One region of the Glutamicibacter nicotianae genome, then DNA from elsewhere that is predicted to be linked to it. Evidence: riboswitches for the same ligand, from Rfam matches in the RefSeq annotation. Region 1 holds a riboswitch; the other holds the start of a gene.

Evidence for each region. A riboswitch is a leader RNA that binds a small molecule or an ion and turns the genes downstream of it on or off. The one in region 1 is predicted to bind thiamine pyrophosphate.
Region 2: another riboswitch for thiamine pyrophosphate. It lies ahead of JOE62_RS13645 (ECF transporter S component); the one in region 1 lies ahead of thiO (glycine oxidase ThiO).

Annotation. Positions count from the first base shown of each region.
Region 1 is NZ_JAFBCH010000001.1:2,537,883-2,542,135, reverse strand. It holds gene JOE62_RS12075 (OsmC family protein) at 1-248, shown strand, start outside; gene JOE62_RS12070 (mechanosensitive ion channel) at 537-1,757, shown strand; gene JOE62_RS12065 (GNAT family N-acetyltransferase) at 1,841-2,800, opposite strand; TPP riboswitch at 2,880-2,985, shown strand; gene thiO (glycine oxidase ThiO) at 2,983-4,110, shown strand; gene thiS (sulfur carrier protein ThiS) at 4,107-4,253, shown strand, end outside.
Region 2 is NZ_JAFBCH010000001.1:2,864,158-2,868,410, reverse strand. It holds gene JOE62_RS13670 (Na+/H+ antiporter subunit D) at 1-742, shown strand, start outside; gene JOE62_RS13665 (Na+/H+ antiporter subunit E) at 754-1,380, shown strand; gene JOE62_RS13660 (MrpF/PhaF family protein) at 1,383-1,649, shown strand; gene mnhG (monovalent cation/H(+) antiporter subunit G) at 1,649-2,050, shown strand; gene JOE62_RS13650 (DUF4235 domain-containing protein) at 2,111-2,362, opposite strand; TPP riboswitch at 2,438-2,558, shown strand; gene JOE62_RS13645 (ECF transporter S component) at 2,621-3,229, shown strand; gene JOE62_RS13640 (ATP-binding cassette domain-containing protein) at 3,226-4,253, shown strand, end outside.

The sequences.
Region 1 (4,253 bases):
CCCGCAGAAGCGAACCTGAGAACTTCGAAGTCAAGGCGAGCGGCTACAAGGTCTCCGAGGACTCGGCTAGCCGAATGGAAGACATCCGCCTTGGCTTTGATTTGAAGTTCCCCGATACCGAGGAGGGGCGCAAAGCGGCCGGCATGGTTGAACGCATCGTCAAGCTATCCCATGACAAGTACTGCACGGTTTCCCGCACAGTTGAGCTAGGTGCCTCAGTGCAGAGCGAAGTCATCAACCAGGCCTGATGCATTTCGTGCGAATCCCAGATTGATAATGGCCAATGGCTGACTCCGCAACAGCCTGCAAGGCAATTCACGGATTTGAGCGCGACACGAATTTCCCAACATTGCGTGAATCAGTTGTGATTATGGCTTGATTGTTCGAAAAACGTTGAATCCAGCGTGAATGAATCATGCATCCGCAATTCGGGGTACGAAAGTCCATCGATTCAAGCTGGCAGTACGGGTCTTTGCCCTAGTCAGGAGAGAACCTTCATCGTAGGGTCAGATTGTCCCTACGTTGAAGGAGCAGCAATGCAGTCTGAGAACGTTTTAGGCAATATCGACTGGGCGTCGATGCTACAAAAGGTTGGCATCGCGCTAATCATCCTCATCATTACGTGGCTTCTAGCGCGCATCGTTCGGTGGGCTGCCGCCAAATTGGTGACCAGGGTGAAGTTCCTGCAGAAGCAGGGCAACGACGGAGAGCAAATAGGCCAATCTCTGGGCAAGGTCGCGGGTTTGATCGTCTGGCTATTCGGCCTCGTGGCAATCCTGCAAGTATTCGCGCTATCTGAAGTGCTATCGCCGGTGCAGGGCCTGCTCGGCGGCGTCATGGCTTTCATCCCCAACCTCATTGGTGCGGGCTTCATCTTCTTCATCGGCTACGTGATCGCGAATATCGTTCGCCAGCTGCTGAAGACCGGTTTGGGAACTGTCGACTTCAGCGGGCTGGTCCGCAAACTTACCCCACGCAATGAACCGGTAGACGAAGTACAGTCCCGAGAATCCCAAGCGAAGATCGTTGACATCATTGCCAACATCGTCTTCGCCTTGATCCTGCTCGTCGTTGCCATTTCGGCACTGCAGGTCTTGGGTATCGCGGCAATTTCGGACCCTGCCCAGCAGATGCTGCAGTTGGTCTTCACTGCGATTCCTCAGGTCATCATGGCCTTGGTGCTGTTGGCAGTCGGTATTCTGATTGCCAAGTTCGTAGGCCAGCTGCTTGAATCAACCCTTCACGGGGTGGGCGCCGACTCTGTTGTTGCCCAATGGGGCGTAGTTCCCGAAGGAAAGAGCGCTTCGGGAATTATCGCTGGCATCGTCAAGATTGCCATCGTGCTGTTCTTCGGCGTGATGGCAGCCCAGATGCTGAACTTCCCGGCGATTACCAACATCCTCAATGAAATTCTGGCCTTGGGCGGCAAGATTCTCTTCGGCGCAGCAATTATCGCCGCAGGTTTCGTCATCGCCAACGTCATTGGACGCTTCTTGGGCGACACAACCGCTTCAAAGATCATCCGCTACACGGCAATTGCGTTGTTCGTAGCAATGGGCTTGAAGTACATGGGTATCGCCGACTCGATCATCAATATGGCCTTCGGTGCAATCGTCATTGGCGCGGCTTTGGCTGCGGCTCTGGCCTTTGGACTTGGTGGCCGCGATGCTGCGGCTCGCACTCTGAAAAAGATCGAGGCCAATCAGGCTACCGACGGCCCGGATTCGACGCCACCGGCATCAACTCCAGGCATCTAGCCAATATCACTAAACCTGAGGGACAGATAAAAAGTCGCGGAAACCGAAACCGGATTCCGCGACTTTTTTTGTTGCCCGCCAAGCTACGGCTGCGTGCTCCACGGCAACGGCACTACATCCGGGACCTGATCAGTCCGCAACCGCGCGTAGGCGTACACGTCAATGCGTTCTCCATCAACCAGGAACTTACCGCGCTCGACACCCTCGCGCAGGAACCCGTTGCTTTCGGCTACACGCTTCGATCCAGGATTATTCGCCCGAAGTCCTAATTCCAAACGGTACAGACCTAGCTCGCCAAACAGGTGGTTCACCAAAGTTGCCACTGCGCGAGTGGCCAGAGACCTCCCGCGGTAGTCCTGGTTCATCCAATACCAAACCCATGCATTCTGATTGTCTGGATCGACAGTACCGCAGACCAAACCGACCAGCCGGTCTCGATAGGCGATGGCGAAAGCCTGCTGCCGTTCGCCGGCCTCCATCAGGGAACGCACGTACGATGCGGCTTTTTCCGGAGTGTCGGCATCTCCTTGGCGTTCCATATCGGCATTGGAGGAAAAGGCTTCGAAAACGGCTTCGGCATCCGATTGGCGCAGCCTGCGAACTGAGAAATCGTCGTCGACAGGTGCGGCCTTGCTGGGTTCTGCAAAAGAAAGCTGCCGCGCAGCGGGCGTGCCCTGATGGAAGAACAGCTGCCAGCGATCCTGCTCATGGATCCACAGCGAACTGCGCTCGCTGGCGGATGCCGAGGGCAACCTCCAGCGCAGAAGCACCGCTTGATCGGCAACCTGGATTGCCACGGGGCTCCCGACTTCCCGAGATCCAGAATCCACTTCCGGCTCCTGGTCCAGCTGGGCAATGATCGACTCGCGATCGTAGACACGGCCGCTGGCACCCACTTCGGAGAACTGCGGATGCAAGTACCGTTCCAATTGCCTGCGGCTATGGCGCTGGTTGGTTTCCAAGAGCTCCTGCTCCAACGAAATGATCGTGTTGGACAACGCAGATCCCTGGGGAAGCACGCGGGGGAAGTCATGAGATGCCATGTCAACTAGTACATCACAGAAGATGACGGAGCTGCGGTTGCTCCAGTTCGACTTTATGAGCTGGATCATGCCTATAATCGCAGTACTCCGCGGGAGCCTGTAATCGACCAGGCTGAGAGGGCACCGAGCCGACCGCTACACCTGATGCGGGTCATGCCGCCGTAGGAAGGATGCGTGCCCTCGTGCATGTGAATATTGTTGGCGCCGGAATCATCGGCCTGTCCGTCGCGTTCGAACTGGAATCACGGGGACATACTGCCACCCTCATCGATCCAGCACCAGGCCAAGGTGCAAGCTACGCGGCGGCCGGAATGCTGGCCCCGGCAGCTGAAACGGTCTGGGGCCATGGCCCGCTTCACGAGCTGCTTGCCGCCTCGAATGCCGCCTATCCAAAGTTCATTGAGCGCATCGAATCCATGACCGGGCAACGCCCGGACTACCTGCAGAACTCAACCCTCGTCGTCGCGGCCGAACCGGCTGACCGCGAAGCCCTGCATGAGCTGGCCGAACTGCAAGCTTCCCTCGGCCTGTCAGCGGAAAAGCTCTTGCCCAGCCAAGCCCGCAAACTCGAACCAGCCTTGGCCGCGAATATAGCAGGCGCAGTCCTATGCCAAGATGACCACCAAGTCGACCCACGGTCAGTCGTCAAAATCCTGCTTGATCACCTGCGTGGCCGCCTGATCGAGGAGCGGGCGCAGGCGCTGGTGAGCGACGGGAGCCGAACCACCGCGGTACGCACCGCATCGGGCAAGATCCTCGAAGCGGATCAAACCATCGTGGCCAACGGGCTGGGCACCATTGACGGCCTGGACCGGGTGCCGGTGCGCCCCGTCTACGGAGATATTCTCCGGATCCAGGGGCCGGCCGGTCCGCCATTGATCACCCGGACCATCCGCGGCATTGTGCACCGGGAGCCGGTGTATCTCGTGCCGAGAAAGGACGGCAGCCTCGTGCTTGGAGCCAGCGTCCGGGAAGACCGCCAGCCTGCAGTGAACATCGGAGCCATGCACCTACTGCTGGACAATGCACGAAAGCTCATCCCCGGCATCAGCGACTGCACGCTGAACGAGGCAACTGCCCGGGCCCGTCCCGCCACACCTGATGACCGTCCGCTGCTGGGGCGCATTGACCCGGGCCTGGTGCTCTGCACCGGATACTCCCGGCACGGCGTCCTGCTGGCTCCGCTGGGCGCAACACTCACCGCTGACCTTATTCACGGAAATGGAACGCACCCCTTGCATCAGGCTGTGAATCCACACCGCTTCGCCACAGCAACCCAGACCACCGACCGAACGGAGCATCACCCATGAAAAGCATTGGCATCAAGTTCAATTCCCGGGAACTGAACCTGGACGAAGGAATCACCCTTCGCGAATTCATCAGCATGCAGATCGGCAAGGATCTGGATAGCAACTCGGCGGCCGTGGACGGCAGCAAGCTTGGAATAGCCGCC
Region 2 (4,253 bases), 330 kb from region 1:
CATCGGCATCCTCGGTGCGCTGGCGCAGACGGACTTCAAGCGCATGCTCTCCTTCACGCTGACCAGCCACATCGGCTACCTGATCTTCGGCGTGGCAGTGGGCGGGCCGCTGGCCATCGCCGCGACCATCTACTATGTCGGCCACCACATCATCGTGCAGACCTCGCTGTTCATGGTGGCGGGCCTGATCGAACGCCGTGCCGGCAGCTCGAATGTCACCCGGCTCGGTTCGCTGGCCAAGCTGTCCCCGGCGCTCTCCCTGCTCTTCTTCATCCCGGCCATCAACCTGGGCGGCATCCCGCCATTCTCCGGGTTCCTGGGCAAGTTCGGGCTGCTGCATGCTGCCGCGCAGGACGCCGACCCGCTGACCTGGGTCGTGATCGGCGCCGGGCTGCTGACCAGCCTGCTGACCCTGCTGGCGATCATCCGCGTGTGGGCCCGCGTGTTCTGGCGCCGTGCCGCCGATGCCGAGGTGCCAAACCAGGAGCTGGTGGCCGAAGCGACGCAGGTCGCCGACGAGACGCTGGCCGGCGGCGCGCAGAACCCGCGCCTGGGCTTGAAGCTGGCCAAGCAGTTGGAAGCCGACTCCTTGCCCTGGGGCATGCGCTATGCCACCGGTTCGCTGGTGCTGGCGGGCATCGCCCTGACCGTCTTTGCCGGGCCGATCTTCGAATTCTGCGAGCGGGTGGCCGCTGAGCTGATCGCACGCGAACCATATATCAGCTCGATCTTGCCATTCTGATTGGAGGGATGATGCCGAACAAGAACTTTGAACCGCGCGACCAGCGCATCGATGATGCGCTGGATACCTCCGGCGTGCGCCACCGTGCGACACTCAAGCAGGAGTGGCCGCTCCTGCTGCTGCTGCTCTTCGTCTGGGGCGCCCTCTGGCAGGACTTCTCGCTGGCGAACATGATCTTCGGGGCGGTCATTGCCCTGGTGATCGTGAACCTGTTCCCGCTGCCGCCGGTAGTCCTTTCGGGCCGGATCAACCTCTGGTACTGCGTGAAGCTGTTCATCTGGTTCCTCGGACAGGTTGTCGCGGCCAGCGTCCACGTGGCCTGGCTGGCGGTGGCACGCGGAAAGAGCACCCGCAGCGCGATCATCGCCGTCCCGCTGCGCACCGGCTCGGACCTGATCGTGATGACCGTGGGCCACATGCTCACGCTGATCCCCGGATCCTTCGTGATCGACGTGGACCGCAGCTCCTCGACCCTGTACCTGCACTACATCAACATCCAGTCTCAGGAGGATGTGGAGAAGGCACGGGCAGCTATCCGGGACATCGAACGCCGGCTGATCATGGCCATCGGCAGCCGTGACGAGTACGAGGCGATCAAGAGCGAATGCGGACCGGACTTCGTCGCGAGGAAGGGATAAACATGCTGGATATCGTCATCTGGATCTGCGGCATCATGCTCGGGCTGGGCGCCATCGCCTGCCTGATCCGGGTTGCCAAGGGGCCATCAATCCTTGACAGGGTGCTTGCCCTGGACGTGATGCTGCTGATCATCTCCGCCGCCCTGTGCCTGGAGATGGTGCTGCACGAGCACACCGACTACATGCTGTTCGTGGTTGCCGCGTGCATGCTCGGCTTCATCGGCTCTGTGACCGTCTCGCGCTTCGTCTCGGATCAGAGGAATGCCTAATGGAACTCTTCCTCGATATCCTCGTCGCCATCCTGCTGATCCTCGGCTGCCTGATGTCCTTGATCGCAGGCATCGGCTTGCTGACCTTCCCGGACATGCTCACCCGCATGCATGCGGCCACCAAGCCGCAGGTGCTCGGCTTCCTGCTGATCTTCGCCGGGTTGGCCATCTACCTGCGCAGCTGGGCGGTCATCCCGGTCCTCGCGTTGGCTTGGGGCATGCAGCTGCTGACAGCGCCGGTTTCCGCCCACATGATCGGCCGTTCCGGCTACCGCACCAAGCACGCGGCCAAGGAAACCCTGTTCTCCGATGAGCTCAGCCTTGTGGTCAACAGGGTCAATGGCTCACCGCCCACCGGAGCAACACCGATGTCCAAGGCCGAAGGGCCAGAGGACAAGTAATGCGAAAAGAGCGGGAGCAGTTCAGCTGAACTGCTCCCGCTCTCGGCTTGCCGCCGAAGCCTATTTGGTGAACTTGGCAACAACCTTGTTGGCGCTGCGGTCGGCCACGGTCTGCATGATCGCTGCCACCAGGGCCGAGACGATCGCGAAGCCCAATGCGCGGCGGAAGGACGCTTCAGCCGCTTCCTCGGTGCCCTTGCGTGGCGCCTTGCTGCCGGTTGCCTTCAACCAAATGAAATCAACCAGCTTACCACCGAGCATGCCCGCGCCAACGGTGATGCCGGTAGTGACAAGTTTCTGCACTTTATCCATTTTTTCCTCGCGATCAAGCTCGTGACACATCGTTCCTCTGCCCAGCATACCTGCGGTATGGTGGGGGAGCAGTAATTATTCCGACAGGGGAGCGTCAGACTTCTACGAAGTCGCAGGACGCTGAGAGTGCGATGGATCGCAGACCCTCGAACCTGCCCCGGCTAGTACCGGCGAAGGAAGTCGAGCATCTCGGATGCGGATAGGCGCAGCATGCCCTCATTCCGTGCATCCCCCCTCCTTTCCACAGGAGGACCAACAATGAACGAAACAATTTCGAAGCATCGTACCGGCTGGCGTGTCGTCGATATCGTCGTGGCATCGGTGATCGCCGTGGCTTCAGGAGTCATTTTCTGGGCATGGAGTGCCGGCTACGGCCTGTTTTCGCTGGCCTTCGCGGCTTTCCCTCCAGCTACCGCGCTGCTCACCGGCATGTGGCTGTTCCCCGCGGTGCTCGGCGCATTGATTATCCGCAAGCCTGGCGCCGCGATCTACTGCGAGATGCTGGCCGCCGTGGTTGAAGCGCTGCTCGGCTCGCACTACGGGTTGACCGTGCTGATCTCCGGCCTGGTCCAGGGCCTGGGCGCGGAGCTGGTCTTCGCGGCATTCCGCTACCGCAAGTGGAACCTGGGCGTGGCACTTCTGGCAGGCCTGTCCTCCGGCCTGTTCGCCGGCGTTACCGAGGCATACATCCTGGCCTACTACGTCGAGTACACCGCCGGGATGAAGATCTTCCACGTGATCGCCACCGGAGTTTCCGGTCTGGTCATCGCCGGGCTGCTGTCCTGGCTGGCCACGCGCGGACTGGCGAAGACCGGTGCCCTGAGCGCACTGGCGAGCCGGCGTGCGCACCTGGAAACCGCAAAATGAGTTCAGTTGCCAATTCCGATGCCGCCTCGCTGACCCAGCGCGGAGCGTCAATCACCGCAACTGGTTTCGGCTGGCAGCACTCGGAGCGGCAGGAACCTGCCATCTCGGGGCTGGATCTGCAGATCCACGCCGGTGAAAAGGTGCTGTTGCTCGGTCCATCCGGTGCCGGCAAGTCGACGTTGCTGCATGCAATGGCCGGGCTGCTGGAAGCCGATGAGGATCAGCAGCTTGCCGGACAGCTGCTGATTGATGGCAACGATGCGTTCAGCCGGAGCCACCCGGTGGGCTTGATGCAGCAGGACCCGGAAACCCAGGTCGTGCAAAGCAGGGTCGCCGATGATGTGGCCTTCGGAGCGGAGAACCTCGGGATGGATCCGGGCGTGATCCGCCAGCGGATCCCCGAAGTGCTGGACGCGGTCGGATTGGGCGCGCTGTCCTTCGACCACCGCACCCAGCAGCTCTCCGGCGGGCAGAAGCAGCGCTTGGCCCTGGCTGGCATCCTGGCCATGGAACCCGGCCTCATGCTGCTCGATGAACCGACCGCCAACGTGGACCCGCAGAGCATCGGGCCGTTGCGCGATGCGGTGCTGAACGCCGCGAAGCTATCCGGTGCCACGCTGGTTGTGGTCGAGCATCGGCTCGAAGCCTGGGCAGAGCATATGGACCGGGTTATCGTGCTGGAACCGGGCGGGGGAGTCGCGCACGACCTGGATCCGCGTCAGCTGTACACCGAAGAACCCGTGCGCCAGGAGCTGGCTGCCGCCGGGCTATGGGTTCCCGGATATGTTCCGCAGGTGGCACCGGCCGAGAACCTTGCCGGAGCTATGCTGCTTGAAGCGCGGCAGCTGGTCTGCGCCCGCACGGCTACCGCGCCGCATACCCAGGCGGTGGATATGGAAGTGCAGGCGGGCACCGCCACGGTGATTCTCGGCGAGAACGGCGCCGGCAAATCGACGCTGGCCCTGGCCTTGGGCGGTTTGCTGGCCCCGGCCAGCGGTGAGCTGACGGCCACCGCGCAACTGGC